4 regions of the Caloranaerobacter longqiensis genome follow, and region 4 is predicted to be linked to each of the others. Evidence: riboswitches for the same ligand, from Rfam matches in the RefSeq annotation. Region 4 holds a riboswitch; each other region holds the start of a gene.
What was found. Region 4 has a riboswitch for cobalamin ahead of AB4Y15_RS07225 (aspartate-alanine antiporter-like transporter). Riboswitches for the same ligand answer to the same signal wherever they lie in the genome.
Positions count from the first base shown of each region.

Region 1: it holds a riboswitch for cobalamin, as region 4 does, so the genes downstream of both, AB4Y15_RS09965 (ABC transporter ATP-binding protein) here and AB4Y15_RS07225 (aspartate-alanine antiporter-like transporter) in region 4, are expected to answer to the same signal.
Region 2: it holds a riboswitch for cobalamin, as region 4 does, so the genes downstream of both, cobT (nicotinate-nucleotide--dimethylbenzimidazole phosphoribosyltransferase) here and AB4Y15_RS07225 (aspartate-alanine antiporter-like transporter) in region 4, are expected to answer to the same signal.
Region 3: it holds a riboswitch for cobalamin, as region 4 does, so the genes downstream of both, AB4Y15_RS04865 (energy-coupling factor ABC transporter permease) here and AB4Y15_RS07225 (aspartate-alanine antiporter-like transporter) in region 4, are expected to answer to the same signal.

Region 1 is NZ_JBFWFX010000012.1:3,532-7,022, reverse strand. Features, by position in the region: gene AB4Y15_RS09975 (hypothetical protein) at 14-280, opposite strand; gene AB4Y15_RS09970 (hypothetical protein) at 560-928, shown strand; cobalamin riboswitch at 1,100-1,275, shown strand; gene AB4Y15_RS09965 (ABC transporter ATP-binding protein) at 1,542-1,961, shown strand; gene AB4Y15_RS09960 (ABC transporter substrate-binding protein) at 1,997-2,269, shown strand; gene AB4Y15_RS09955 (hypothetical protein) at 2,707-2,913, shown strand; gene AB4Y15_RS09950 (spore coat protein) at 3,118-3,384, shown strand.
Region 2 is NZ_JBFWFX010000010.1:75,368-85,175, reverse strand. Features, by position in the region: gene cobT (nicotinate-nucleotide--dimethylbenzimidazole phosphoribosyltransferase) at 554-1,600, opposite strand; cobalamin riboswitch at 1,704-1,882, opposite strand; gene AB4Y15_RS09545 (MBL fold metallo-hydrolase RNA specificity domain-containing protein) at 2,089-3,720, shown strand; gene AB4Y15_RS09540 (CPF_0552 family protein) at 3,810-4,073, shown strand; gene hcp (hydroxylamine reductase) at 4,203-5,849, shown strand; gene AB4Y15_RS09530 (two-component system sensor histidine kinase NtrB) at 5,882-7,309, opposite strand; gene AB4Y15_RS09525 (hypothetical protein) at 7,735-8,658, opposite strand; gene AB4Y15_RS09520 (Spo0E family sporulation regulatory protein-aspartic acid phosphatase) at 8,673-8,831, opposite strand; gene AB4Y15_RS09515 (YHS domain-containing protein) at 8,948-9,229, opposite strand; gene AB4Y15_RS09510 (heavy-metal-associated domain-containing protein) at 9,411-9,620, opposite strand; gene AB4Y15_RS09505 (heavy metal translocating P-type ATPase) at 9,640-9,808, opposite strand, start outside.
Region 3 is NZ_JBFWFX010000004.1:26,150-35,957, reverse strand. Features, by position in the region: gene AB4Y15_RS04885 (RNA-guided endonuclease TnpB family protein) at 1-741, opposite strand, end outside; gene AB4Y15_RS04880 (energy-coupling factor ABC transporter ATP-binding protein) at 857-1,696, opposite strand; gene cbiQ (cobalt ECF transporter T component CbiQ) at 1,725-2,462, opposite strand; gene AB4Y15_RS04870 (energy-coupling factor ABC transporter substrate-binding protein) at 2,490-2,771, opposite strand; gene AB4Y15_RS04865 (energy-coupling factor ABC transporter permease) at 2,771-3,514, opposite strand; cobalamin riboswitch at 3,723-3,910, opposite strand; gene AB4Y15_RS04860 (hypothetical protein) at 4,322-4,573, opposite strand; gene AB4Y15_RS04855 (hypothetical protein) at 4,601-4,897, opposite strand; gene trmL (tRNA (uridine(34)/cytosine(34)/5-carboxymethylaminomethyluridine(34)-2'-O)-methyltransferase TrmL) at 5,170-5,640, opposite strand; gene AB4Y15_RS04845 (chemotaxis protein CheX) at 5,653-6,132, opposite strand; gene AB4Y15_RS04840 (Cof-type HAD-IIB family hydrolase) at 6,262-7,083, opposite strand; gene AB4Y15_RS04835 (heme ABC transporter ATP-binding protein) at 7,166-7,957, opposite strand; gene AB4Y15_RS04830 (FecCD family ABC transporter permease) at 7,958-9,025, opposite strand; gene AB4Y15_RS04825 (ABC transporter substrate-binding protein) at 9,044-9,808, opposite strand, start outside.
Region 4 is NZ_JBFWFX010000006.1:102,803-112,610, reverse strand. Features, by position in the region: gene arcC (carbamate kinase) at 1-71, shown strand, start outside; gene AB4Y15_RS07260 (TrmB family transcriptional regulator) at 93-890, shown strand; gene AB4Y15_RS07255 (YfcC family protein) at 1,064-2,482, shown strand; gene AB4Y15_RS07250 (hypothetical protein) at 2,812-3,294, shown strand; gene AB4Y15_RS07245 (hypothetical protein) at 3,360-3,842, shown strand; gene AB4Y15_RS07240 (DUF5412 family protein) at 3,891-4,292, shown strand; gene AB4Y15_RS07235 (DNA-3-methyladenine glycosylase I) at 4,365-4,937, shown strand; gene AB4Y15_RS07230 (4Fe-4S dicluster domain-containing protein) at 5,307-6,365, shown strand; cobalamin riboswitch at 6,508-6,705, shown strand; gene AB4Y15_RS07225 (aspartate-alanine antiporter-like transporter) at 6,844-8,079, shown strand; gene scpC (succinyl-CoA:acetate CoA-transferase ScpC) at 8,109-9,608, shown strand; gene AB4Y15_RS07215 (YitT family protein) at 9,633-9,808, shown strand, end outside.

The sequences.
Region 1 (3,491 bases), on a different contig from region 4:
ATAGATACCTCATTTACTTATCCTTTTTCACTGCAACATATATATTAAAAATTAAACCAATAATCAATATATACATAACAAAATCATTAATATAATATTGAGAATACCCAATTATTTTTGTCCCAAAGAGATTCACTGCCATATCTTTTAGCTTTTCACTCTCTAAAACTAATCCAATACTATAATTCAACCTGCTTACATAAAATATTTTTAATAGGATAACAGCAATAAATAAAACCGCATTAACTATTGAAACTCTCTTTAACACTATCTTTCCCACTCCTAAATATCCAAAACTTTTTCAACTCGTCCAAATTTACATCCATTATATAACAAACTTTTGAGGGTATCAATACCATTTATGTTATCATTTTTCGAATCCTTCTTCAAATTTCATTATATTATGCCATATTAATGTAATATATGTTTCAAAAAAGTAGCATGTTATTATATAATTAATTAAAAAATAGTTTTCACATAGTCTATCATGCCTTCGTTTTATAATTTAATTACTTTTTAACAAATCAAACAACATAAAATTTAAAGGTGATTGCATGCTATGTTAGGTATAAAATTTATAGATAGAAACTTAATACTAACTATAATAGCCTTAATTCCAGTATTTGATATGATATATGGTATAATAAATGCAAAAAAAATAATGCTAACTCTTAGAGAAGAAGTCAAAAATGAGCATAGAGAGGAATATGAAGAATATATTAGAAATTTTATACATCTAATATCTACTATTTCTTTTATTATAATAGATAATACAGTTTTAAGACTATTAATTGCTATTGTTTACTTATTGATAGGATTTATATATGCTGTTGTATACTTTAAAATTAGTGAAAAGAAAAATGAAAAAATCCTTTTTGTGATTTTAGCAACTATCTATTTAGGAATATTTTTAGTCGCAATAGTATAAACATTCAGCAGGAAATAAGGAGACAATTCTCCTGTTTCCTTTTAGATACACTAGAACCATCCCCCTGTATCCTTCTGTTCCCTTGTTTCCTTTGAAATTCATTAAATTTATATAATATAAAATATATTTAAAATCATATCTTTTTATGATATGATAGGTTATGTAAAATAGAATATAGGAGAAAAAATAGGTTTTTATATTAAAAGGGAAATCGGTGCAAATCCGATACAGCCACCGCTACTGTGAGTGGTTACGAAATCAATATATAAGCCACTGGGTTGACTGGGAAAGCATTGAGAGTAGGATAATCCACGAGTCAGGAGACCTGCCTATTTTTTTTTACGAGAAGTAAACCTTCGGTGGGAAGGGGTACTTTTATTTGTTATGTTTAAAATAGCAAAATAAAGCCCATACCTTAAAGAAGGTTATGGGCTTTTTTCATATTAACTTCATAAAAATCAAGGTGATACTATGGCAGAAAACAAAATCGTAAACAAAAATGTAATATTAATCTTATTTTATTATTTTAACTATAATAAGTTTTTTTATAAGCGTAGGCAATGGAGCAGTAAAAATTTCACCTATATTTATTAAGAAGAAAAGAAGGTGTTAGATGATTGGAATTAGAGCTGAAGGACTTTGTGTTAACTATGGAAAGAAAGAAATATTAAAAGAAGTCAATTTAAAAGTTAATGACGGGGAACTAGTTTCAATAATAAGACCTAATAGTTCGGGAAAATCAACTCTTCTTAAAGCATTATCAAGATGTTTAAAACCATCTAAAGGTAATATATATTTGGACAATGAAGATATTTATTCTATTAATACTAAAAAAATAGCCCAAAAGCTAGCAATTTTACCTCAAATTAAAAATATTTCAGCAGATGTAACAGTAGAAAATCTCGTATCATATGGCAGATATCCGCATCTTGGCTTTAGAAAAAGACTTCTCAAAGAGGACAAAGAGATAGTAGACTGGGCTATAGAAAAAACTGGGCTTCAAAAATTAAGAAAAAGATTTGTACCAAGATAAAAGAGATGTAATTTGAAAACTTAATATGTATCTTAATGGAAAAAATAATTCAAGAAGATCCTGATTTTATTTTTGTTCAAACTATGGGCAGTGATAAAGAAAAGATATTTAAAAAATTAAAAAGCGATGTAGAATCTAATCCAGCTTGGGCATCATTAACAGCCGTAAAAAATAATAGATACATAATCCTTCCAAAAGATTTATATCTATACAAACCTAATGATAGATATGCAGAAGCATATGAAAAATTAGCGAAAATTCTTTACCCTGAAGTATTTAACAAAGAACAAAATCTTCATTTTAAATAAATTAAGGCAAATTTTGTTGAAATCCATTACGGAAATTATATTCAAAATTATCTATAATTTAATAAGGAATACAATTTCCTATGGATTATAAAAAATTTCAGCTGCACAAAGCTAAATTTCAATTTTAAAAATTGAAACTTAGCTTTATTTTATTCATATTTGCAAACATTTTGGATACAACAGAACCATCACTTTGTTTCTTTCCCTTTGTTTTCAACTTCCCTTTTTTTCAATTTAAACTATTTTATTGTTTGCTATCTCTTTTTTTCATGCTATATATTTTTTATTAAGTAAAATACTAATAATGAATGGATTTTAAATGATAGTCGATAGTTAATAGATTAATAACTACCAACCAAAAATCAGATGTTTTGGTAAAATTAAGTATTTAATAGCGAATTACGAAAAGCCAATAAATCTAAATCGGAGGTATTGCCATGGCAAATTTTAATTCTAAGCTAGATTATAGAACTCTCTCATTAATCGAAGAACAATTAAGACAAGAAAAACTACTATATAAAAAATACTTAAATTATGCAGAAATGTGTTATGATAGCGAGCTTAAAAACTTATGCTACAACGCTAGTAAGAGACATAAGAAAAATTATAAGAAAGTACTTAGCTATTTAGTTGATAGCCGATAAAAAAATTTAAAATATAAAATTAGTCGATGGTCAACAGTCAGTAGATTAGCTGGATATCGTATAAAATTAGGTACTAGTTACTTGATACTAGAATTAGAAAACAAAGCAAGAAAAAATTAGGTACTAGGTACTAAGCACATAATATTTAAAATTTAGAATTTAAAATTTAAAATTTAAAATTCATATGGTCAGGAGGCATACCTCATGTATATTATTAACAATTTATCAGAAAAAGAAATATTAAATGACTTAGTATTGTCGGAAAAGGAATTAGCAATTTCTTATAATAATACAATTGTTGAATCAACTTGCCCATTTTTAAGGAAAATACTATCTGAATGTCTAAACGATATTCAAGATATTCAATATACAATATATAATATAATGGATGAAAGAGGATGGAATAGAAGCCGTCTAGTAAATAAATCAGATTTACTTAATACAGTAGAAAAATTTCAATCTATACAATAAATAAAAACCTCCGGTTTTTTACCGGAGGTTTTTTATTACATCATTGGCATTCCGCCACCCATTCCCATGTTGTCTTTTTCTTCTTCCTTATCTGCTACTACAGTAGG
Region 2 (9,808 bases), on a different contig from region 4:
TGAACTCATATCTATCTGCCGTCTTTAATGCAATAGATATAGCCTTCTCCCACCAATCATAACTTTTATATATATTTGCAAGTGGATTTTCTGATGAACTAATTATTTTTGCTGATATCCATATATTATACATTAAATACAACACCTCTATTATAGTACTCTTGCTAACACTATCCCATACATACAAACAATTTCTTTCGTCTCTAGAGTATTTAACTATGTGGAATTTTAAAACCTGTTTATTAGTCTTATCTTTTGTAAAAACCTGCAACCATTTAAAAAACTATAATTGTTTATATTATCTAATATAGATTATATAATATATATATGGAATATCAAATATTCTTTATTTTTATATGATTGGTTTTATATAAAAGTAAAATAGTTTAAAATTAAATAAAGCATAGTTTCTAACTTTAAAAAGTGTTAGAAACTATGCTCATCTATATTTTATTTAAAATCTATATCTAGAAGATAATATTAGTAACACAAAATAGTTCTACTACATCCTGATAGAAATAAAAAGGAAACAAAAAACCGTCCCCTTGTATCTTTATACTGGTATCCCGGCTTCAGCGAACGTAATCATTTCATTATTCATATACGTAGCTGCCTCAATTAAATTTAAAGCAAGTACTGCCCCCGTTCCTTCTCCAAGTCTCATATCCATGTAAAGCATTGGTTTTAGTCCAAGAAACTCTGCTGCATATACTGCTCCCTTTTCCTTCGATGCATGGGAAGGTATAAGAAAATTTTTAGTTTTAGGCTCTATAGTACATGCTATAAGAGCAGCTGCCAGAGAAATAAATCCATCTATCACTACCGGCACCCTATTAGCTGCTCCCGCAAGCATCACTCCAGCCATTCCGCCTATTTCAAGCCCTCCAACTTTAGCAAGAACATCTATCCCATCCTTCGGATTAGGATTATTTATTTCTATAGCTCTCTTCACTACTCCAGCTTTATATTCAAGTCTTTCTACTGGAAAATTAGCTCCTATTCCCGTTACTTCAAAAGGATCATATCCACATATAACCGAAACAATCGCCGCACTTGGAGTGGTATTACATATTCCCATTTCTCCAGTTGCCAAAATATTTTTTCCTTTTTTAATCTGTTCTTCAGCAACTTGTATTCCAACTTCTAAAGATTTTATGGCTTCCTCTCTACTCATAGCAGGCCCTTTAGCCATATTATCTGTTCCATACTTTACTTTCCTACTTATTATTCCAATCTCATCTATATCTACCTTCACACCTATATCTACAGGTACTACATCAGCTCTAGCTTGTTTCGCTAATGCACAAACTCCTGTTACCCCTCTTGCCATATTTCTAGTTTGAATTTCTGTTACTTCCTGCGGAAATACTACAACTCCTTCTTCAAAAACGCCGTGGTCTGCTGCCATAACTATAACCACTTTTTTATCTACCTTTGGATAAAGTTCCCCCGTTATTCCTGCAAGCTGAATGACTATCTCCTCCAATCTTCCTAAACTCCCGGGCGGTTTAATAAGATTATCCACCCTTTCTTTTGCCTTTGCCATAGCTTCCTTATCGAGTTCTCCAATTTTACTAATAGTTTGTTTTAATAAATCCATATTTTGTCCCCCTTCTTTTCTATATTTATTTTCTTATAACTAAAAAAGTTCATAGTTTATTTGTGCATGACAAACAAACCATGAACTTTACCATCATCCATGAGTTTTATGTAAATTATAGGCAGGTCTCCTGGCTCAGGTTCAACACCTTTAAACGCCTTCCCAGATTAATATCCAGTGGCATCATGTTTAAAGGCTCACCTTCACAGTGGCGGGTCCGCTGGAGATTTCCACTCCATTCCCTATTCTCCCTAAACGGGCACCTATAATTTTTATATTAATTTGTATACTAAAAGGATATATTCTATGTATTTCAAAAAATTCCTGCTAAATACTAATAAATTTTTCTATTTTTATCTATTCTACTTTAGATTTATGTCCCTAAAGAGGATTTTTGTTTTTTTATGTAGAAATAAATGGGTATATATTTTATATATTAAACGGTTTACAATTGGACAAACAACACAACAGAGTTAGGAGGAGTGGGAATGAAAATACATTTTTATGGAGCTGCTGAAATTGTAACAGGTTCTAATCACTTAATTACAACAGATAAATACAAAATTTTAATCGACTGTGGTATGTTCCAAGGTAGTGAAGAACTAGAAAAACTAAATTACAAGGATTTTGAATATAATCCTTCTGAAATTGATTTTGTTTTGCTTAGTCATGCTCATATAGACCATAGTGGTAGAATTCCAAAATTAGTAAAGGAAGGCTTTAAAGGTAAAATAATTTGTACAAAAGCTACTTATGATTTATGTAAAATCATGCTATTAGATAGTGGTCATATACAAGAATCAGATACAAAATGGCTTAACAGGAAACGTATACGTGCCGGTAAAGCTCCTATTAACCCTCTATATACGGTAGAAGATGCTAATATAAGTTTAAACTACTTTAAACCTGTTTTATATAATCAAAAAATTAATCTAAACGAAAATATCCAAGTCAGATTTAGAGATGCTGGTCATCTGCTTGGTTCTTCAATAATAGAATTATGGATTACAGAAAAAAACAAAACAGTGAAAATAGTTTATTCTGGCGACTTAGGAATGAAAAACAAACCTATACTAAGAGACCCAGAACTTATAGAAGAAGCAGACTATTTAATTATAGAATCAACATATGGCGATAGATTACATGAAAGCGTTGCTGAAAGGACTAATAAATTAATAGAAATAATAGATAAAACCGTATCTAGAGGCGGTACAGTTATTATACCTTCGTTTGCTGTAGGAAGAACTCAAGAATTAATCTATGAATTAAACAATTATTATGAGAATTTAGACATCATGGAAACATATAAAAAAATACCTATCTATGTTGACAGTCCAATGGCAGTTTCAGCTACTCAAGTTTTTAAAGACAATCCATATTGTTTTGATGATGAAACCAAAAAACTCATACTAAGCGGAGATAATCCGTTTGAATTTGAAAATCTTTATTTTATTAACGACCAAAAAGAATCTATGAGACTAAACGAATATAATTATCCAAAAGTCATTATTTCAGCTAGTGGAATGTGTACTGCTGGTAGAATTAGGCATCATCTTAAGCATAATCTTTGGAAAAAAGAAAATAGTGTTATATTTGTAGGTTATCAAGCAGAAGGTACTTTAGGCAGAATGCTCAAAGATGGTGCAAAAAAAGTCAAAATATTAGGAGAAGAAATAAGCGTTTTAGCAGAAATATATAGTATTGAAGGTTTCTCTGGCCACGCTGATCAAAAAGGTCTAATGGATTGGTTAAAAGGTTTCAAAAAATTCCCCGAAAAAGTCTTTGTAGTTCACGGTGAAGAGCAATCAGCCAAAAAATTAGCAGAATTAATTAAAGAAACCTACAAAGTCGATACTATCATACCAAATATGGGATATATTTATGAATTTAAAGACAATGAAGCAAAAGTTTATCATGGTGAAATATTAGAACCTCTTAAAAAGAAAGAAAACATTAAAAAAGAACTACAAGAAGTATATAATCAGTTTGAAGTTTTAATTGCTAATACTGAAAAAATTATTGATGAAGAGATATTGAAAAAAGATTATGATAAATTGAAAAATAAACTTATAGAATTACAGCAGAAATTACTAGATATCAGTATTCTTTTAGGAGATTAATATGTATGTTTATATTCAAACTATGTTTAAAAAAATAGTTTTTTGATAATATTATGATAAAATTAAAAAAATATATATGGAGGGATAATATGTCAAAAATAATTTTAGGTCTGCAAATTGACAATCGTTTCGAGGAAGTATCTGAAGTACAAAAAATATTGACTGATTACGGATGTATTATTAAAACTAGATTAGGTCTACATCAACAAGCAGAAGATAATAATAACTGTACAGAAAAAGGATTAATACTACTTGAATTAATTAATAATTGTGGTGATAAATGTAATGAATTAGAAGAAAAATTAAGTGCGATAAATGGCGTTGTAGTTAGAAAAATGGATTTCTCTTATTAATCTTATATCAATCAAACCTTCTATTAGTCAAGCTAATAGAAGGTTTTTTCTTTTTGTGATTCAAATCACTGAATTATTTTTAAATTTTGGGTATATTATAATTAAAGAAAGACAATAGGATGGTTAGTTATGGATAATCAAATGTTTTGTTATCAATGTGAACAAACAGCAGGTGGAAAAGGTTGTGTTAAAATAGGTGTTTGTGGAAAAGACCCAGAAGTTGCAGCTCTACAAGACTTACTTATTTACTTACTAAAAGGAATAGGTTTTTATGGGCAGAAAGCATTAGAAAAAGGCAAAAAAATTGATGAAGAAATTCATAAGTTTGTTATGGATGCAATGTTTGCTACTTTAACTAATGTTAACTTTGATGCCGAAAGATTTGTTGAATATATTAAGAAAGCTGCTGAAGTAAAAGAAAATCTTAAAGAATTAGCTGGAGATATTGAAGGACCTATTCCAGACGCTGCAAGTTACAAAGTACCTTCAACAAAAGAAGAAATGATAAATGATGCAAAAAAAGTTGGAATAATGGCTGATGAAGACTTAGATCAAGATATTCGTTCACTTAGAGAACTACTTATTTATGGTTTAAAAGGAATGGCTGCATATGCACACCATGCTTATGTTTTAGGTAAAACTGATGAGACTGTAAATAATTTCTTCTATAAAGGACTAGCTGCTACTTTAAATGATAATTTAACTATAGATGATTTATTTAATCTAAATATGGAATTAGGTCAAGTTAACTTCAAGTGTATGGAATTATTAGATAGTGCTAATACTGGTGCCTATGGTAATCCTGAACCAACTGAAGTATTAATAACTAAGAAAAAAGGACCTTTCATAATAGTTTCTGGTCACGACTTAAAAGATTTAAAAGAACTTCTTGAGCAAACAGAAGGTAAAGGTATAAATATTTATACTCACGGAGAAATGTTACCAGCTCATGCATATCCTGAACTTAAAAAATATCCGCATTTAGTTGGTAACTACGGTGGTGCATGGCAAGACCAACAAAAAGAATTCGATAACATACCTGGTGCAATATTAATGACAACAAACTGTTTACAAAAACCTAGAGACAGCTATAAAGACAGAATTTTTACTACTAGCATAGTAGGTTGGCCAGATGTAGCTCATATAGAAGAAGTAAATGGTAAAAAAGATTTTACACCTTTAATAGAAAAAGCTTTAGAGCTTGGTGGTTGGCAAGAAGACGAAGAAGAAAAGAAAATTTTAGTAGGATTTGGACATAATACGGTATTAAGCCTATCTGATAAAATTATTGAGGCTGTAAAAAAAGGTGATATCAGACACTTCTTCTTAATAGGTGGATGTGATGGTGCTAGACCAGGAAGAAATTATTATACTGAATTTGCTGAAAAAACACCAAAGGATACAATAATTTTAACATTAGCTTGTGGAAAATATAGATTTAATAAAAAAGACTTTGGTAAAATTGGAGAATTCCCAAGATTATTGGATGTAGGTCAATGTAATGACGCTTATTCAGCTATAAAAATAGCAGTTGCTCTTGCAGATGCTTTTGAATGTGATGTAAATGAACTACCTCTATCAATGATACTATCATGGTATGAGCAAAAAGCAGTATGTATTCTTCTTACATTATTATCATTAAATATCAAAAATATTTATCTTGGACCAACTTTACCAGCATTCATTTCACCAAACGTATTACAAGTATTAGTTGATAAGTTCAATATAAAACCTATTTCAAATGCAGAAGCTGATATGAAAGAAATATTAGGCTAAATAAAAAGGCTATCTCTATCGAGATAGCCTTTTTATTTAGAAGTTATAGTTTTAATTGGTAAAAAAATATCAAATTTTGTACCAGTTCCTGGTTTGCTAGAAACTTCAATATATCCATCATGTTCATCAATAATTCTATGAGTTATAGCTAATCCAAGCCCAGTTCCAGTATCTTTAGTTGTATAAAATGGTTCAAATATTTTTTCAAGTTCATTTCTTTGTATACCTGTGCCATTATCTTCAAATGACACCTTAACCCAACCATCTTTTATATTTAAACTTATGTTTAAATAACCTCCTTCAGGCATTGCTTGCACAGAATTGAATATAACATTTATAAAAGCTTGTTTTATTTTTTCTGAATCTATTAATATTTCTATGTCTACTTCAGACGTATAAATAATTTTAACATCATGTTGTTGAGCATACTTTTTAGTAAGCATAATTACTTCTTTTATAAGTTTATCTATGCTTTGGTTTTTAATCTGATTTACATTAGGTTTAGCAAAATCCAACAATCCTTTAATTACCATATTAGCTCTATCTACTTCATGAACTATAATTTCAAGCCCCTCTTTTATTTCAGCATCTTCTATATCTTTAATTACAGTCTGAGATATAGTCTTTATAATCCCTAATGGATTCCTTATTTCATGAGCAATACCAGACGCAAGTTGTCCAACTGCTGATAGTTTTTCTGCTCTTCTCACTTGATTTTCCAATTTCCTAATCTCCGAGATGTCCTCAAGTACAATAACAACTCCCTCTATTTTATTTAGAATATTATGCAATGGATAAGCAAATAATTTTACATAAATATTAGTTTTATCTTTTGAATTACACTTAGTAACGATATTCACTTTTTTATCAAAAGCCAGTACATCTTTTAGTATTTTTTCAATTTTATCATACTCTGTAAATAGAATATCTAATCCTTTCCCTATACATGTTTCATCTAAATCTAACAATTTTCTTCCTTCTTTATTTATCAATTGTATTTTTAAATCTTTATCAACTGCTATAAGAACATTAGTTATACTATCTAATATATTTTGAGTAAAATTTTCAAGATCGGTCAATTTTCTAATTTGTATCTCCAATATCTTTTTCTTTTTAAAATCTGCTTCAACTAAAAATCCAGTAACCGTGCCTATAAAAACAAACATAATTATTTCTAAAAAATGATTTAAAATAGACATATTTATTTTCTCTAATGATAATATCTCTGGAAAGATTAAAGGCGTAACATATAAAATAGAAACTATTACTGATGTAAATAGACCTCCCTTTAATCTGAATTTAAATGAAGAAATTATTATAGGAATATAAAACAATCTCCTGTGAAAATCGTGTATATCCCATCTAGCTGGTATAATTGAATAGTGAAGCATTGTTATAATCACAATACTTATACTAATAAAAATAATATCCATTATTTCTTTTTTATTAAATCTCTTCATTTTAATTCTCCTTTAATAGAACAAAATCTTCGATTTAAAATAAATTATAAAGATGATTTTACCTATATCTATAAACGGAATTTATATTCAAAATTATTCACAATTTAACAAGGTATATAACGACTCTGGCATGTAAGCATGCCAGACAAAGTTTCAATAAAATCAACATTAATTTTTTTATTAAATATAAGATTTTATTATAATTCCCTATGGATTATAAAAAATATCTCTAATAGTTATTATAATACATAAACTTTATAATTCCCTAACAAAATAAAAAGGACAGACTTATAATCTATCCTCAAACTGTTAATAAACTTTATAATTAAAATTATAGAAATAAAAGCAAATGCACGGCAAAAATTTAGTATAAAAACTAAACCAAACTTTAAATTTCGTAAACTTTACTTGAAATCTAACCCAAACTATTTAACCAAACTTTTGAAATTTACCTCTTCTTTGGTCCAAATAAAAACTCTTTCCTCTGCACCTGCTACATCTGTCATAATAATTTTTAAATACTCTGTATTATTGTCAATTAGACTTTGTCCGTTAACTTTACTAGGAACAATTAATTTACCAAAAACATGATGTCCTTCAGGTATACCTACAGGAAGCCACTCTATATTTTCACTAACTTCTAGCCCTTTATCATTTTTTAATACTATTTTCTGTTCTAAGTTATTTTCAGAAATATTATAAGTATGAGTATTTAAAAATACATCAAATACCAGATTTTCTTTTAAATTTTCATTATCTAAAAATAAATTTAGAAAAACAACATCTACATAAACATCATTCTGAAAATCAGTTCTAATATATTTTATATTTTCATCAGAGTATATTTCTTCATAATAACTATTTTCAGATATTTGCTCCTCATCTATTATTTGATCCTCTACTTGAGTATAATCTGCTTTATCGTTATTATTTATATCTTCTATATAAATATTTTCTTCATCAATTTCTATATCAGTTTCTTGATTGTCTTGTTCTGTTATTTCTTGATTATCTTCTTTTATCACTTCATTATATTCATCTTTATCCGTTTTATCCTGATATTTTTTATCTAATATATTAATTGAACTTTCATCAGAAGTTTTTTCTTCATTTTCCATATCTAAATCTTCTACTTCGCTGTTCTTATCTATGTTCTTATCTATGTTTTTATCATTATACTCTTTATTATCGTCTAATTTCTTATCCTGTTGAATAAGTGTCTGTTCGACTTTCTCAATTTTTGTTCGAGAAGTCTCATTATTTGTTCTACTGGAAGATTTCTTATCTATATAAATAAACGAAGATGCAATAATTATTATTGTAATTATTATACTTAGTGCCCTTGCCATGTCTACCTCCCATACTAACCATTATTTTCATATAATTTATAATATTCTACTATTAATTGATCTAATCCAACACTTAATTTATATATGATTTCATAATCTTCTTGATTTTTAATAGCTTTATTTAGTTTTTCTCTTAATATAGATATTCTATATATTAAATACACAATATCCATCTCCACTTTTACGCCATATCTTATAGAATAAAATTTTCTTTTAATGTGATTTTATTCACCGATTTTATAAAAGTGTTGCATATAACACAAGTACTGTATTATTTAGTATTACAAAATTATTTCATTCTAATAAACTTTTCTTCACACTCTCTACTACAGAAATAATATGTGCGGCCATTAATAGTTCTTCTTATTGAGTCAGTTTTACTAACATACATACCACATACAGGGTCTTTAGCTGTTTCTAATGAATTCATATGATTTTCTTTATGCATAGTATGACCATTACTTTTATGTTGCATATGTCTTTCATGAGAATGTCCTCCACAACAACCTCCACCCATTCTCATCATATAAATCATTAATACTACAAATCCTATAGCTAATAATATATTCATAACTAATTCCTCCTTTAATTTTATATTCAAATAATATTGCAATTTATATGCCAGTTTTATAATTTCTAATTTAAAATAATAAAATTTATATCTGAAGATTGTTAACAAAACCCCTGCAAATATTTAATATATGCAGGGATTTTGTCAACAATTTAAGAGCTCCTGTAAAAGGAGCTCTATATTACTCTATTGATACAGCTTCATAACCTGCTTCTTCAACTGCTTTTATTAATTTAGAGTCATCCACTTCATGTGCTAACTCTACTACTGCTTTTTTCTCTGCAACATCAACATTAGCAGCTTTAACTCCGCATACACTTTCTAGTTCTTTCTTTACACGACCTGCACAATGCCCACAAGTCATCCCTTCAATAACAATTGTTTTCTTCATATTAACCCCTCCTAAATTTTTATTTATTTTTAGCTGGCTTAAAGCCTTTCAATCTTAAAGCATTTGATAATACTGAAACTGAACTAAGCGACATAGCAGCTGCTGCAAACATTGGATTTAATTTGGGTCCTCCAAATATATATAGCAATCCTGCTGCTATTGGTATACCTGCTGCATTATATGCAAAC
Region 3 (9,808 bases), on a different contig from region 4:
TAAACTTAGTGTTTCTTTATCGTCTACATATATACTTAAAAGGTTGTTTATTCCTATATCTATCCCTGCACTTTTGTAAGGTTTTTCTTTTATTTCTTTCTCTTCTTTTTCATATATGAAAAGTAAGTACAATTCACTGTTTGAAAAATTAAGATGTACTGCTTTAATATTTTTTAAATTCCCTACTACTTTCTCTAATTCTTTATGATTTATATATGTCCTTATCATTTTATTGTTAAGGTTTATTCCTAGCTGATTTTTTCTTTTTAATGAAAATCCTTTATAACTATCTAATGGAATTGTATAATTAGTTAGTTTTGATAGTTTTTTAGGTTTTGGCGGTTTTGCTTTATAATCTCCACTTTTAACTCTAGTAAAAAATCCTTTATATTGATATTTTACTCTTTTCATTATTTCTACTAAATTGTGAATTTTAAGTCTTTTAGATAAGTTTATTAAGTCATTCATTATTTGATGGTTTTTATATTTATTTCTGATATAAGTTAGCTTTTCTTCTAGCTTTTTCGGAGTAGTTCTTCTAAATAGTGCTCTCATTATTTCATAGTTAGTTAACAACCTAAAATCTCCGATGTTTTGTTTATAGTCTTGATTAAGGAGTATTATATACATGTTTTCAAAATGTCTATACTTGTAAATATAATCTATAACCTTTGATTTGAATTTTTTGTCTTTTATTCTCATTTTGTATGTTCTTATATTTTCATCTGCTGATTTACTCATCTCCCTTTAACTCCCTCTATAATCTTCCTTAACTACTTTTTGAATTTATAATTGTTTTAAAGTTTTTATAAGTTTTTATAAATATTTTGTAACTGTTAATTATCCTCCATAAATCTTATATTAATTCTATTATTTTAAATAATTCATCCTTATTTTTAGGTATACCATATTTATTTTTTATTTCTGGGTATTTATCTCTTAATTTTTCATAAAATTCAAGTATTATCGGTTTCTTTACATTCGCTATTTCCATTAATTTATCATTGCTAAATATTTCATATGGTGTACCTTCGCCAAGAATATTACCGTCATATAATACATATATATAATCAGCCCAAGAATAAATATTATCTGGATTATGTGAAGAAATAATAATTGTCTTATTTTCATTATTAAGCTGATTAAGTATTTCAATTATTTCATCAGCAGCTTTTGAATCAACATTAGCTAATGGCTCATCTAAAATTATTACTTCAGGACTCATTGCAAGAATAGATGCTATTGCAACTTTTTTCTTTTCTCCTCCACTAAGAAAATGAGTAGGCCTATGAACTAAATTTTCTATTCCAAGCTTAGTTATTACATAATCTACTCTCCTCTTAACTTCATTAATCGGTATATTTAAATTCATAATACCAAAGGAAATCTCTTCATATACACTTGAAGAAAAAAGTTGAGCATCAGAATCCTGAAAAACTATTCCAACCTTACTTCTTAAATACTTTAGATTTTTTTTATCATATACAACTTCTTTGCCTTCAAAATATATTTTCCCATAATCTGGCTTGTATAGCCCATTCAAATGAAAAAATAAAGTAGTTTTGCCTGCTCCATTTGGACCTAAAATACCTATTTTTTTACCCTTTTCAATATTAATATTTAAACCCTTAAGTGCATAAGTCCCATCAGGATACTTATAGTGTATTTTTTCACAGGAAATTATTATATTCTTCAATATACTTTCCTCCATTAACTTTAATTGTTTAGAAGAATGCTATAACTATAGTAAATGTAAAATATATGGAAATCAAAATCTTATTTTTAAATGAATATTCATATTCCTCTTCTAAAACGTTAATCTCACCATCATATCCCCTTGAAATCATTGAAAGGAACAACATTCTATGAATGTGAAACGATTTTATAAATACATTACTTATAAGTTTACCTAATGAATAATATCCTCTTTTAATACTGCTATATCCTAACCTACAAAGTTGTGAATTTTTTATATTACTCGCGGTATCTAACAAAACAAATATAAACCTATATATTATCATGAATATTTCAACAAAAGTTTTAGGTAACTTCATTCGCCTTAAAACCCATATTATATCGTTAATTGGAGTAGTAAGAGATATAAAATAAAGACAATTTATTGAAGCAAAAACTCTAAAAAATAGATGTATTCCTGTATTTAATCCCTCTTTTCTTAATCCAATATAAAGGGATTTAATTTTTATAAAATAATCTAAAACTTCATAAGTTCTAGAAAAATCGATTGCAATTGCTAAAAAACTAATAATTAAAAATGGAAGTGGAATAAATAAAATTTTAAGATAATATTTTACTGGTATTTTGGCTATTACTAAAATACTAAATGAAAAAGTAATAATCACAAAAATATATAGAAATAATGATTTAGATATAATGCATGTAAATAATGGAAAAAGTCCAAAAAGAACTTTTTCCATAGGATGAATTTTTCTAATATTATTCATATATGAATATTTATCTATCAAAATCATTTAATCTACCATTCTCCTTCTTTTCCCCATGTAGTAACCAAAGAAATAGAAAATAAATCCACTTCCTATAGCTGCTTGAAGAGCAAATAATAAACTTTCTATTTCTCCACTTGGAGGCTCCCAAATACTATTAAACCATGGTTCATAATCCGGATCTAATGTACTTATATATTCTTCAGCTAAACCATCAGCTCCACCAAATTCTGCATCTTTTTTTACTACAAGAGGAATAATAGTAAGTATTATAACAATAAAGATAATTAACAAATTTCTTTTAAACATCATTTCTCCCCCCTTATTGCAGCCAGTTGTTGAAGTTCATCCTTATTATATTGAGTTAGTAAATTGTATACGACTACAGTTAAAAATCCTTCACTTATTGCTAAAGGTATTTGTGTAACTGCAAATATACCTAAAAATTTAGTTACAGAAGCAATAACTCCACCAATTTCAGATGGAAAAGCAACTCCAAGCTGTATTGACGTAACAATATATGTAACTAAATCTCCTATTGCTGCTGCAAGAAAAATACTTAAACTTTTTGATTTTTTACCTTTACTAAATAATTTATATATTCCATATGCAGCTATTGGACCAGCAATTCCCATTGAAAATACATTTGCTCCTAATGTAGTTATTCCCCCATGTGCAAGTAAAAGCGCTTGAAATATCAAGACTATTAGAGCTAGTACACTTGCTATCATAGGCCCAAATAATATAGCACCAAGACCTACTCCGGTAGGATGAGAACAACTTCCTGTAACAGATGGGATTTTTAATGATGAGAGTACGAATACAAAAGCACCGCATAATCCTAACAACATTTTCATATTAATATCATCTTTACATATTTTATTCATTCTCCTTATGCCAATTAATATAAATGGAATTGAAACTATAAACCAAATAATAGTCCATTTAACTGGTAAAAACCCTTCCATTATGTGCATTGCATATACATTATTTGGTGTTAGAAAATATAAAAAGTAAATAGATAAGAATAAAAATATTTTTTTGTTTTTCATATTTTTTCCCCCTTTTTATGTATTTCATATTTTTTAAATAAAAAGTTACATATACCATAATTATTTATGATATATATATTTTGTAAAAAAACAAAACCTTGCAACAGCATGCAAGGTTTTTCGCTAAATAGACATAATAAAAGACACACTAGGGAACACAAGTGCATCTTTTACTATCAATAATAACGCACACACTTCCCTCCGAAGCTGTTGCTAAAGTTTTAAGGCAGGTTTCCTGGCTCGCGCTTCATCCTACTCCCTTGCCTTCCCTGGTTTTACCAAGTGGCATAATAAGGTTTCGTCTTCGCTCACAGTAGCGGGGGCTGCGTCGGATTTTCACCGAACTTCCCTTTTAACTTCTTTAAATAAAGAAGCACCTTAAAACTTCAATATTAAGTTTTTCTTCAATTTCTATTATAAAAATAATAATAGAAATTGTCAATAAAATATAATTTTGCCCCTATTTGTAATATGTATAAGATTATAAGGTTGTAAAAAAAATATTAAAGCTATTCTTATTGATTTTTTCATACTTTAATAATCACTTGCCAATCTTTAAATAATTATCTCAATATCTACATGTCCTAAACTTGCCGCTACATATAAAGGCGTCTGTCCATAATCATCCTGTGCCTCTAAATCCCCACTATTTAAATCGCTCACACTTTAACCCTCCATTTTGTATTTGTAATATTGTAAGTATTCTATCATTCTTTCCTCACTAAGAGCATGGTTAACCTTAACTATACCGTTTTATACTTCAATACGCTAAAGTGGGCTATCTTTTCAATAAGCCCGCTAAAATTATCAAAAACATCTAAAAATTATTTCAATACTAGATACTATCTCTTTTAGTTTTTTATCCTCTATAACATATTCTCCAACTTCTTCAATATCTTCGTATAATTTCTCCGTCTCATAGTTATACTTTTCCATTATTGATATTTTACCTTCTGGATGTGTTATACAATATTCCTTACCCTTATATCTAAACTCTATTTCTCCTCCTCGCTTTAAGTTGTCGTAAAACTCATCTAATGTATTAAATTTATTTTGCATAACATATCTCCTCTTTAGTTATTGTAATTATTCTGATTTAAATTCAATTCTTTCCCACAATTTACGTCCTTTTTCTGTCATTTCAAACCAATAATCCTCAATCTCTTTATTATCATAAGATAATTTAATAAAGTAATCATTGCTACTGCCATTAGGATATGTTATATATATCAATGACTTATCAAGTAATTCATTTAAGCATTTTTTAACCTTTTTTCTACTAAACTCTATATTAAAATAGGATAGCAAGTGTTCAATTTGTTCGATGTTTTCTCCATCATCTGCTAATGTATTCAAAATTTCAAATAAAAGTTTATCCTTCATCATAATTAAGCTTTCCTCTCTTGTCTGCTATTACTTCTAATATACCTTTTATTAATTTTAAACTTACATAAATCTATGTTCATTGTATACAAAACCGCTTTTACATGTCAATACCATTAATGCAACTTTTTACCGACGTTTTTCTGCAATTTTCGTCATATTATGTTAAATCAACCTAAAAAAATAATAGCTCCATATCGAGCTAATCATAATTTTGATATTCATAAAATTATAAAAATGTTCAGCTTTTTGTGTCTAAAATACTCTGTTTTTTATCTAAGATTAGGAAAGTTTAATTGTCTTAAAGCTTCATAAGCTATAATTGCCACAGAATTTGATAAATTCAAAGATCTTGCATGCTCATTATCCAGCATTGGTATTCGCATACATCTATCTATATTCTGTTTAAGCAACTCCTCTGGTAATCCAGCCGTTTCTTTTCCAAACACAAGAAAACACCCATCAAAAAACTTCATGTCTGTATAACTTTTTTTCGCTTTTGTAGTTGCATAAAAAAACTTCTCTTTTCCATATTTTTCTAATAATTCATCAAAACTATCATAATAATGTATATCTAAAATATGCCAATAATCTAATCCTGCTCTTTTTAAATATTTATTATCTAGCGAAAAACCTAATGGCCTAACTAAATGCAATGATGTACCTGTAGCTGCACAGGTTCTAGCAATATTCCCTGTATTTTGTGGAATTTCAGGTTCAACTAAAACAATATTTAAAGCCATAAAAAAACCCCCTTATAAATTTTTATCATCATTATCTTTTAATATAATATTAACCTCTATTGTATCATTTCCTGCTTTAAATGGAATACAGTATATAACTTCATCGCTTACTATATATTTTATATCTTGCCCATATATCAACGCTGGTATAGACAAATCAATTGCAATTCCTGTATTATAAATATCTGAAATAGCATTACAAATTAACATATTATTCATATCACATAATATTTTTACACAAGAAGCATCTAATTCAGCAATAGGAATATCATTTAAAATGCTCGATACAATCTTTTTAGATATTGACTCAGAGAGTTTTATTATAATCTGTCCTTTTAAATTACCAGATAAACCGGTAATTATCCCTATATCATCTTTTAACTCAACCTCTTTTTTTATATAAGGTTCTTCAATTTCCACAAATAATCTTATTGCCTGGGAAAATATTTCTTGCCCTGATTTTATCAAGGCACTTATTATAATATCATCCATATGTCCACTCCTTCAACCTAATTTAATACTATTATTGATTACTATATATAATTTTTATTCTATTTTTTGAATTATAAAATTAGTCGATAGTCAATAAAATAATAACTATTGACTATCGACTATCAACTATTAAAATATTAATTCTTTTAAAGCTTTATATACACCGTCATTATCATTTGTATCCGTAATTATATCAGCCTTCTTTTTTACTTCTTCTTCTGCGTTGCCCATAGCTATACCACAGCCTGCAAATTCTATCATTGATAAATCGTTATAATTATCCCCAATAGCTATCACTTCACTACTTTTAATATTTAATATATTACATAACTTTTCTAGTGCTTTACCTTTAGATACACCTTTATTCATTATATCAAAACTAGCTTTCCATGAACTTACAATTTCGATGTTCTTATTCTTACTAAGTATATTCTTTACATAATTTAATTTATCTGAATCATTATCCATTATAACAAATTTATAAATCTTAGGTTTTCTCTCTTCAAATAATTTCTGGGCATCATCAATTAATTGTATATTAATTCTGTCCCCTGATTTCTGTTTTTTATTCCAATTATAGTATTTTAAAGAATTATAGTTTAATTCTTTTGTATAAAATGTATCATTATCATAAAAATGAAAATACATATTATTGTCTTCTAATACTTTAATTATTTCTCTACAGTCAACAGGATTTATAGGATTTTCATAAAGCACATTATTCCTATGATATTCACAAATATATGCTCCATTACAAGCTATTATTGGAGTTACGATTCCCAATAACTTTGCATAAAATCTTGCAGATGTGAATATTCTGCCGGTTGAGATAACTACTTGTATTCCTTTTTCTGTAGCAATTTTTAATGCATTCTTATTTTTCTCTGAAATTTCATTATTACTATCCAATAAAGTTCCATCCATATCTACTGCTATCAATTTATAATTCATGCATATCCCCTTCTCTATTTTAATTTTTTTAAAAAATCTTATTCACTAATCAAGATAATCATAATCATTATACTAAATTATTTCATAATTTTTTCGATGTTAAAGGTATTAAATATGGACTATTAGTATATAAATTTTCGGTAATAACAACATTTAAATTATACGCCATTTCTATATTTTCATATGTAATTACTTCTTTAGGTTTCCCAATACTAATTATTTCACCTTTATTGAGTAAAATCATTTTACTGCTATATCTAGCCGCTAAATTTATATCATGTATAACAATTACTATAGTCATATTTTTTTCTGTATTTAATTTTTTTAGCAGAGAGAGAATCTCTATCTGATGGTTTATATCTAAATGCGAAGTAGGTTCATCTAAAAGCATAATTTCAGGCTCTTGAGCTAAAGCTCTAGCAATAATTACTCTTTGCCTCTCTCCGCCACTAATTTGGTTAATACTCTTATCTTTTAAATGCAGAGTATCTGTAAGTTTTAGCGAATCTTTTACTATTTGAAAATCTTTATAACTTTCACTTTGAAATCGACCTAAATATGGATTTCTCCCCATAACAACTACGTCAAATACTGAAAAATCATAAGCAATATTCGTATCTTGCGGAACTATAGCTACTTTTTTTGCTAGCTCCTTTGCCTTATATTCTCTTATTTCTTTTCCATCTATTTTAATAGAACCTCTACTCGGTTTATATATAGAAATCATATTCTTTAATAGCGTCGACTTCCCTGAACCATTAGGACCTATTATGCTGACAAATTCTCCTTTTTCTATTTTAAAATTAATATCCCTTAAAACCAAATTATCTCCATAACTAAAATAAAGGGATTCAACTTCAATAGCCATCTCCATCTATTTCACTCCTGAGTAATAAGTCTTTTTATTCTTTAACAAAAGATATAGAAAAAAAGGAGCCCCAAACATAGCTGTAATAATACCTACAGGCACTTCTGTTGGTGATATTATAGTTCTCGCTATAGTGTCTGCAAATATCATAAATATTCCTCCGACTAATGCAGAAGAAGGCAACAAAATCCTATGGTCAGGCCCTATAACAAGTCTTATTATATGCGGTATTATTAAACCAACAAAACCAATAATACCACTTACCGAAACTACCATTGCTGTCATAAAAGCACATATAACTAAAATAGTTAATTTTACTCTTTCTACCTCTATTCCCATACTTCGTGCAGATTCTTCTCCCGTAAGCATAACATTCAAATCCCTTGAAAAGAAATTTAATATTGCTATTGAAAGCAGAACAGGTATTGTAATTGGAATTAATTCGTCCCATCCTTTTGAAGAAAAACTGCCCAAAGTCCAAAATATTATCCTATTCACGTCTTTTGTATGTATAACCATCAGAAAAGACATAATAGCCGTAAAAAGCTGTCCAACGGCTATCCCAGATAATAAAAGCGTATTTATTGGAACCTTGTTCTTTACCTTTGAAATAAAATAAACTATAAAAGTAGAAATCATAGCTCCTAAAAAAGCACCAATCGAAACGCTCGAAAGTTTTAATAAACCAATATTAAATCCCGAAATAATTATTATAGAAGCACCTAAAGCTGCTCCTGATGATATCCCAATAACATATGGATCAGCCATAGGATTTTTAAACATTCCTTGAAAAGCAGCCCCAACACTTGAAAGGGCTGCTCCTACTAATACACCTAATAATACTCTAGGCAATCTAACTTTTAAAATAATGATAAAATGAGATTGTGGTATTTTATCTATGTCTACATAACTGCCAATATAAGGCAATCTTGAAATTACTATCTTAACTGTTTCCGATACACTTATATTAGCAGTACCTATTGTAGCAAATACACAGATACTTATTACCAATACAATAAATAATATTAAAAACACTATACTTCTCTTACATTTAATTTTAGATATAAACTCCATATACATCACTACTCTATCTTATTTAAATGCTTCTGGATGTATTTTTCTTGCTATCAATTCTAATCCATCTACTATTCTAGGTCCTGGTCTTGATATTATATCAGGGTCTAATATATAAACTCTATCATTCTTGATAGCATTTATATTCTCATATCCAGCTCTTGATTTTATACTATCTACCGTTTTGTTCTCTCCATATTTTGGTACCAAATATACATCTGGATTTCTTTCAATAAGCTGTTCTAAATCAAACTGAGGATATTTCCCTTTTGCATCTTTGGCAATGTTTTCTCCACCTGCTAAATTAATAAGCTCATCAATGAAAGAACCTGGACCTGCTGTCATTAACGGTTTATCCTGCAATTCATAAAATACTTTCACTTTTTCTTTCCCTGAAACTTTTGATAACACAAAATCTCTTTTTGCCATCATATCAACTATAGTCATTTTAGCAGCTCTTCGTCTATTAGTTATTTTGCCTAATTCATCAATCAAATTAATTACATCATCTATAGACTCTGGCTCATAACTTAATACTTTAATACCAGCTTCTTTTAATCTCTTATTAACTTCTTCTTTACCCTGTCCATACTGTATTACTAAATCTGGAGCTAGTTCTATTATTTTTTCAACATTTACATTAAAAGAATCTCCAACTTTTTCTTTACTTTTTGCCTCTTCTGGATAATTACAATAATTTGTTACACCTACTACTCTGTTACCTAAACCTATTGCAAATAAGATTTCAGTATGACTAGGTGCTAGAGACACTATTCTTAATGG
Region 4 (9,808 bases):
TAATTACTTCTCTAGAAAAGGCTAAAGAAGGAATAGAAGGAAAGACTGGTACATTAATAGTTAATGGGTAATATAGAAGGGATTATGATTAAATGGATAAAGAAAAAATAATAGAGAAATTGATGGAAATTGGCATAAACAAATATGAAGCCAAAGCCTATATAGCACTTTTAAATAAACCTGATATAACGGCTTATGAATTAAGTAAACTATCTGGCGTTCCACAGGCTAAGATCTATGAAACTATGTCTAAACTTTTAGATAAAAATCTTGTAAATATCATTAGTGATAATCCTATCAAATATGTAGCTGTAGATTTAGAAGGTTTTTTAGATGCATATAAAAAGAGAGTTAATAGTACGGTAAAATATTTAAAAGATAGTTTAAAAAGAATGGATTCGACAAACAGAATTTCATATATGCTACATTTAGAGGGAATAGAAAATATAAGAAATAAGATTAAGAAAGTTCTAGCTAGAACAAATAAATTCTTATATTTGGAAATATGGAATATAGATTATGAATATTTTAAAGACGAATTAAAACTTTTAGAGCAAAAAGGTATAGAGATAGTAACTGTACTTTATGGTACTGTTAGTGAAGAGATAGGCGAAATTTACTATCATGAAATGGAAGAAATGGAATCTTACGCTTTTAAACATGGTAGATGGTTTACATTAGTATCGGATGGTGAAGAATCTCTATTTGCCATGTTTAATGAAGATAAATCGCAAGCCATATGGACAGAAAACAAAGCTTTTATGCTGATGGCAGAATCATTTATAGTTCATGATATTTACCTTGCAGAAATATATAAAGAATATAGAGAAGAATTGGATAAAAAGTTTGGACCTAATTTAAAGAAGATAAGACAAAAAATGCACATATAATTTTGAATTTTGATTATTTTATTTATTTTTTCTTTTTTCAAAATATTTGGCAAAAGAATGACAAAAACAAAATTCTTATTAAAACAAAAATTAATTAATTATAATATTAATGTTGATGTATAATAAAATTATCAATATGCACAAGAGAAATTTAAGAATGAGGAGGGGTACCAATGAGAAAATTTAAAATGCCAACAGCATATACCATTTTATTTGCAATTATAATAGCTGTAGCAATATTAACATGGATTGTACCAGCAGGACAATATGATTATGTTGATCCTAATGCTGCAAAGAAAGAGCCGATTCCTGGTACTTATCATATTGTTGATAGAAATCCACAGGGATTTAAAGAAGTAGTAATGGCTCCTATTAAAGGATTTTATGATGCAGTTGATGTAGCTTTATTTGTTATAGTAATAGGAGGATTTTTGGGAGTTGTTATGAAAACAGGTGCTATAGATGCAGGAATAGCTAAAATAACAAGAGACTTAAAAGGTAAGGAAAAATGGATGATTCCAATTCTAATGATACTTTTTGGTTTAGGTGGAACAAGTTATGGTATGGCAGAGGAAACTATAGCCTTCTATCCATTACTACTCCCTGTATTTATAGCAGCAGGATACGATTCTGTAACAGCTATATCAGTTATAATGTTGGGAGCAGGTGTAGGAGTACTTGGTTCTACTGTAAACCCATTTGCAACAGGAATAGCATCAGGATTTGCAGGAATTTCGTTAGGTGAGGGCATTGGATTAAGATTATTAATATTAGTAGCAGGTGAGTTGGTAACAATTTTATTTGTTATGAGATATGCAGAAAAAGTAAAAAAAGATCCGACAAAATCTATTGTATATGATATGTGGGAAGATAATAAAAAGTATTTTTTATCAAAGAGTTCGGAAAACGAATTCCCAGAATTAACTGGCAAGAGAAAGTTTATATTAGGTTTATTTGCTTTAACTTTTATAATCATGGTATTTGGAGTTATTCCTTTTGAAGATATGGGAATTACGGCTATTCCGACTTTGGGATGGTGGTTTGGTGAATTAACTGCACTATTTTTAGTATCCGCAATTATTATCGGATTAGTTGCTGGTATGGGTGAAAAAGAACTTGTATCTGCATTCGTAGAAGGTGCACGTGATTTATTAAGTGTTGCATTAATAATTGGGGTATCTCGTGGTATTACTGTTATAATGAATGCAGGAAATATTACAGATACTGTGCTTAATCTAGGAGAAAAGACTTTATCACAAACAGGTTCTGTATCATTTGCTATTTTAACATATCTATTCTATATACCATTGTCTTTCTTAATTCCATCAACATCAGGTTTAGCAACATTATCAATGCCTATTATGGCACCATTGGGAGATTTTGCTGGAGTTGCAAGACATATAGTAATAACTGCTTACCAATCTGCATCCGGTATTGTTAACTTAATTACTCCTACTAGTGCTGTTGTTATGGGTGGTTTAGCTATAGGTAGATTATCTTACGACAAGTGGTTAAAATTCACATGGAAGCTTTTGGTAATATTAATGATAATAATTATTGCTGCATTAAGTCTAGGAGTAGTAATGAGTTAATTTATATTGGAGCAATATGCCTTCTGGATAAAATAGTCCAGAAGGTATTTTTTTTACCTAATACAATCACAAACAACAAAATAATCAATATCAAACTAATTTATCCAGTAGTGAAAATTGCAGAAAAATGTCGGTAAAAAATGACATCAATGGTATTGAAGACCTTATTATACTTTGTTATAATGATAACATAGATTTATTTAATAGATGGGTGTTACTATTTTTTTAAGAGTGCGAAGAATAGTGAAAATAATTCTAAGTAAAAGAAGTGAATTTTCTTAAACCTCTCATATGTAAGCATATGAGAGGTTTTCAATAGGAGGATTATTATGTTAAAGAACAATTTAAAGGTATTATTATATCATTGTGTAATAATAATAATAAGTTTTTGTTTATGTTTTCCATTTCTTACTATGTTAAAAGATGCTAAAGAAATATATGTTCCAATATTACATGGTTTATGGGTATTATTCTTTGCATTTCTATATATTTTGGCTGGTTTAAAGCTAGATATAGAAAACCCTCCTAAATATGATTTTTTATCTGTATCTATTTTGGTTATTATAAATGCAGCATTAATACTGACTATGTATATAGTTTCAGCGGGTAAAATGCTTTTAGAAGATGAAATTTATGGTATTTATCGGGCTCCTATTGGCATTTTTAACTTTCCATTCCAATTATCGATTTTACAGCTATATTTACCGTATTTAATCGAAAATCTAATAATTAGATTTTTAATAATAATGTGGCTACCGTCTTTATTTATGTTTATTGGAATTAAGCTAAAAAGAAGGCATAGTTTGGTTTAATTTTTGTAATATAGAGAAATTTCTCATATGTAAGTGTATGAGAGGTTTTTGACAGGGGGATTATTATGTTAAAGAACAATTTAAAGGCATTGTTATATCATTTTATAATAATAATAATAAATTTTTGTTTAACAATACCTCTTCTCATCATAGCAAAGCATATTAAAGAAGTATATTTTTTAATATTATTCGGTTTATTGGGATTATTCTCTGTATTTTTATATATTTTTGCAGGTTCAAAGTTAAATATAGAAAATCATCCTAAATATGATTTTTTATCTGTATCTATTCTAGTTATTATAAATGTAGTATTAATGCTGACTATATATGTAGTTTCAGATGGTAAGGTACTTTTGAAAGATGAAAGATATGATTTTTATTGGGGGCCTATTGGCTTTTTTAATTATCCATTCCAATTTTCGCTTTTACAGGTATATTTGCCGTATTTGATTAAAAATCTATTAACTAGATTTTTAATAATGATGTGGCTTCCATCTTTATTTATGTTTATCGGAATCAAATTAAAAAGGAGACGTAGTTCGGTTTAATTTATAAAAAAGTAAATTATTTGTGTATTTAATAGGGAGATGTTAAGATTGAGAAGAATAGTGAAAATAGTTTTATTAGTAATAATTATAATATTTTTAATAAAACTTTCTAATAGACCTTTAGTCATATACTTTGATTATTATGATCCGAGTTCACTATTCGATGGAGAATTAGTAAAAGAAGTATATTCTCCTAATAAACAATATATTGCTAAAGCATATATAATCGAAGGGAAAAAGGAATTGACTATTAAAGTAGAGCTAGTGAACACTAAGACGAAAAAGATTAAAGTAATATATTGGAGTTGGGATGAAGGAAGCGATCCTATTATTAAGTGGTTAGATGATGAATATATTTTAATAAATGGAAGGAAGATGAATGTAAAAACCAATGTTTTTTATAAAAAAGTCGATCCAGACGATAAATATAAAGAAACCTCTCATATGTAAGCATATGAGGGGTTTTTTGATATAATATCAATTAAGAATTGATAAAATTAATATTGAATAGGGGAGATTAGAATGAAAAAAAGATGCGGTTGGGTAAATGATGATCCAATATATATAAAATATCATGATGAAGAATGGGGGATACCTATCCATGACGATAGAAAACTATTTGAATTCCTAGTATTAGAAATGTTTCAAGCAGGTCTTAGTTGGATTACAATACTCAAAAAAAGAGAAAATTTTAGAAAAGCATTTGATAATTTTGATCCTGTGAAAATATCAAAATATGAAGAAAATAAGATTGAAAAGCTAATGGAGAATAAGGGTATTATTAGGAATAGAAAGAAGATTGAAGCAGTGATTAATAATGCTAAAGCTTTTTTAAAAATTCAGCAGGAATTTGGAAGTTTTGATAAATATTTATGGCAGTTTGTTGACAATAAGCCGATAGTAAATTCATGGGCAGATGACTCTTTAATACCTTCTAAAACAAAGTTATCTGAAAAGATAAGCAAGGATATGAAGAAAAGAGGTTTTATTTTTTTTGGACCTACAATTTGTTATGCTTATATGCAAGCAGTAGGAATGGTAAATGACCATACTAAAGATTGTTTTAGATATAAAGAAATAATTGAGAGATATTAGTTTGTTGACAAAGTAAATTATTTATGAAAATAACACTCATGCGAAAAAATTTAGAAAAAACTTAAGGCTCAAATTTTTAGAAAATCCTAACGCGTTGGGTGAGTCGTCCTGACTCTGAAAGCTAGCTTAATTTAATTATTTTAATTTTAAATATGATTTTCGTAATGGATTTCAACAAAATTTACATTGTAATTAATTTAGAGAATTTTGTTTAAAATTTTCACCTAGTTTTTTTACTAAATTCTTTCAAGCATTCGCTTTTATTTTCATAGATATTTTAAAAAATAAGTTTGTCAACGATCTGATATTAGTTTGTTATATAATTGTATTATAAGTTGTAGGAAATTATTATTTAATAGGAGTGTCTATATGAAGAGGATAGATGAAAGAGATACAATGTTCGCGAGGATGAACTATAAAAAAGGTACGCCTCAGTATGAAGATTATTATAAAAGAAATAAAGACAAAAAGGAAATAGATGATGATATTAGGAATAGACCTCAAATATGTGGAGAAGGTACAGCTACTTATAGTCCAGTAAATTCGCCAATTGCAGTAGCAAACTTCAGATTTCTGGGAGATATAATGAATTATGTGGAAGGAGAAATTAATCCCGTTAAAGTTGAAGTTAATGCTGAGAATATGACAAAAAGGATAAAGGGATTAGCTAAGTATTATGGAGCTAAGCTAGTTGGAATAGCAAAAATGAAAGAATATCATTATTATAGTCATAGAGGTAGACAAGATGATGTATATGGTCAAGAAGTAGAAGCTAAACATCCTTATGGAATAGTTTTTGCAGTTGAAATGGATAAAAATATGATTAATAGAGCACCTCAAGTATCTGAAGTGATAGAAACATCAAAAGCGTATGTAGATGCAGCTATAATAGGAATGCTTTTATCTTATTATATTAGGGAATTAGGTTACGATGCAAGAAACCATATGGATGGTAACTATTTAGTCGTAGCTCCACTTGTAGCAAGAGATGCAGGAATTGGCGACATAGGAAGAAAGGGAATAATAATAACGAGAGAGTACGGTTCAAGGGTTAGATTAGGGGTAGTTACTACAGATATGCCATTAGTACCCGATAAGAGAATAGATTTTGGCTTAGAGGAATTTTGTAAGATATGTAAAAGATGTGTAAGAACATGTCCGGGCAGAGCAATTCCTTCAGGTGATCCAGTAGAGATAGATGGAGTAAAGAGGTGGCAGATAAAACAGGAAGATTGTTATAGGATGTGGAGAAGTCTAGGTACTGATTGTGGAATATGTATAAGTAGTTGTCCGTTTAGTCAAGGTATAGACCTAGAATTAATAGATAAAATAAAAGATTCAAAGGAAATAATCGATAAGGTATTAAAAGAACATGATGAAAAATATGGTATAAGACCATATATAAAAGACCCACCAGAGTGGCTTTAATTTGAATAAAATTTTGGATTTAAATAAATTATAAAAATGATTTTGTTCTAATTTTTTATGGATTATAAAAAGTTTAAAAATTTTGTTTTTTTTTAATATTCATTGACAAGTTGCAATTAGTTTAATAAAATGTGATTGGAAATAGAATACGGAGCTCTATGGTGCTTATGATAGATGTCATAAGCTTAAAAGGGAAGTTCGGTGGAAGTCCGACGCGGTCCCGCCACTGTGACGAGGAACACAGTTACACAAATGCCACTGTTTCTTTTAATAGAAATGGGAAGGCAGTAACTGTGTAATGATCCGGAGCCAGGAGACCTGCCATAGGGAACAATACCGTTTTTACCCACGAGGATGGGGAGGTATTATGAGTAGTATAGGCCGATTTATGCTATTTTAGAGGCGGTTATTTATTGCCATAATACACCTTATTCCCAAGTGGGAATAGGGTGTTTTTTCGTTCGAAAGGGGAGATAAAATGGATTTAGATGTTACAAAGTTTATAACTAATCCTTTTGTGTTGATGTTCGCTTCGGTTTTTTTGGGGCAATTATTAGGTAAAGTTAATTTTGGCAGATTTAAACTCGGCAGTTCTGGAGGATTGTTTACTGGACTTATACTAGGATGGTTTATATATAAGAATTATGCACTGCCGTATAAAGGTTTAGAACAGATGCCAGCATATGCTAAAACAATATTAAAACAAGGAGTGATTTCAAGAGATTTTTTCTTATTTACTCTTATATTGTTTGTAGCGGCTGTGGGACTTTTGGCTTCAAAAGATTTGGACAAAGTGTTGAAGAAATATGGGGTTAAGTTTATAATTTTAGGAATTATTATTACATTTACAGGGGCATTTGTTACTTATATTATGACTTTGATAAGTAAAGGACAAAATTTATTTGCCATTTCTGGGGTGTATACAGGGGCTTTAACAAGTTCTCCAGGTTTGGCTGCTGCACTTGAATCTGTTTCTATTTATGGTAAGGAAGCAGAAAGTATGGTTGGATTTGGCTATGCGATTGGCTATATACCAGGTGTTCTTATTGTTATTTTAGCTATGCAGTTTATGCCATTAATTTTTGGAATAGATATTAATAAAGAAAAAGAGGAATTTTTTAAAGAAATGTATTCATCTAAAGAAGAGAGTATTAAAGACAGAGAAGTACAATTTGATTTGATAGCGTTTGTTTTTGTATGTTTATTTGGTGTATTTATTGGGAATTTAAAAATATATTTGGGACCTACAATAAATTATTTTAGTTTAGGTACAACAGGTGGAGTTTTAATATCGTCCCTATTGCTTGGCTATATAGGTAAAATAGGCTTTTTAAATTTCAGAATGAATAGCAAGGTATTGAGTGTAATACGTGAATTGGCACTTTCTTTTTTCTTAACTATAGTGGGATTAAGATATGGATATTCTGCTTTAACATCGCTTACAGGTTCAGGGCTATATTTAGCCTTAATAGCATTAATTTGCGGTTTTTCTTCGATATTTGCTGGCTTTATTATAGGAAGATATGCATTCAAAATAAATTGGATTGTTTTGTCGGGGGCACTTTGTGGAGGTATGACGAGTACTCCGGGGTTAGGGGCTGCTATAGATGCTACAAATTGTGATGATGTAGCTGCTGGCTATGGAGCAACTTATCCATTTGCACTTTTAGGTATGATTATCTTTACTATTATATTGTATAAACTTCCAATTTAATTTTAATGAATTAGTAAGGAGGGGTGGGTATGCTTGATGATAGAATCAGAAATAAAGAATTATTAAGCAGGATAATGTCTGCAAAAGAGGCTGCTATGTTAATTAAAGATGGAATGAATATTGGTACGAGTGGTTTTACTCCATCTGGTTACCCTAAAGCAGTTCCATTAGCATTGGCTAAAAGAGTTAAAGAAACAGGTGAAAAAATAAGAATAGGTTTACTAACAGGAGCATCTGTAGGGGACGAATTAGATGGTGAGCTTTCTAGGGCTGGAATTATCGCAAAGAGATTGCCATATCAGACTAATGAAAGTATACGAGATTATACTAATAGCGGTGGTTGTGAATTTTTAGATATGCATTTGAGTCATGTACCCCAATATGCGAAATATGGATTTCTAGGGAAAATAGACATTGCAATAATCGAAGCTGTTGCAATAACAGAAGAAGGGCATATAATACCTTCTACATCTATCGGTTGTTCACCTACATTTGTGCAAATGGCTGAAAAAGTGATTGTTGAGATTAATACAAGTCAACCTCTTGATTTAGAAGGTATGGCTGATATATATATTCCCAATGATCCACCTAACAGAAAACCGATACCTATTGAAAGGGTAGATCAAAGAATTGGAACTCCATATATTCCATGTGGTTTAGATAAAATAGCAGCGATTGTAATAACAGATATTATAGATAATGTTAGACCTTTAGCCCCGATTGATGATATTTCAGAGAAGATATCAGGATATCTTATAGACTTTTTAGAACATGAAGTGAAAGTAGGCAGACTTCCACAAAATTTATTACCTTTGCAATCAGGTGTTGGAAGTGTAGCAAATGCAGTTTTAGCTGGGCTTTTGAAATCAAATTTTGAAAATTTAGTCTGTTATACAGAAGTAATTCAAGATTCAATGCTTGACCTTCTTGATTCAGGAAAGGTATTATTTGCTTCAGGTACTTCTATAACTCCTTCTAAAGAAGGGCTTGTAAGATTTAAAGAAAGGATTAAATCATATAAAGATAAAATAATTCTAAGACCTCAGGAAATAAGCAATAATCCAGAAGTAATAAGGAGATTGGGTGTAATAGCGATGAATACTGCCATAGAGGCTGATATTTATGGGAATATTAATTCTACAAACATATTTGGTTCAAGAATGATGAATGGTATAGGTGGTTCTGGTGATTTTACTAGAAATGCATATATTTCTATTTTTACAACTCCATCTACTGCTAAAAATGGAGCTATATCTTCAATAGTTCCTATGGTTTCACATCATGACCATACAGAGCATGATGTGATGGTAATAATTACAGAGCAAGGAGTAGCAGATTTAAGAGGCTTAAGTCCAAAGGAGCGTGCTAAAGTTATAATAGAAAATTGTGCACATCCTGATTTTAAACCAATGCTTAAAGATTATTTTAAAAGAGCACAATCTGGCAAATATAAACATATTCCACATATACTAAGTGAAGCATTATCATGGCATGATAGATTTTTGAAAACAGGTACAATGAAAATATAATAACTTTGGAGTTGAGGTGATGTTATGAGAAATATATTAAAGGATTATATCATAATAAGTATAGGAATTATTATTGTAGCTTTTGCATTAAGTTTTTTTCTTGTGCCAGCAGACTTGGCGGTTGGTGGAATTACAGGACTTGCAATGGTAATTAAGAGTATATTTCCTTCAGTATCTATTGGAGCTTTAATGTTTATTAT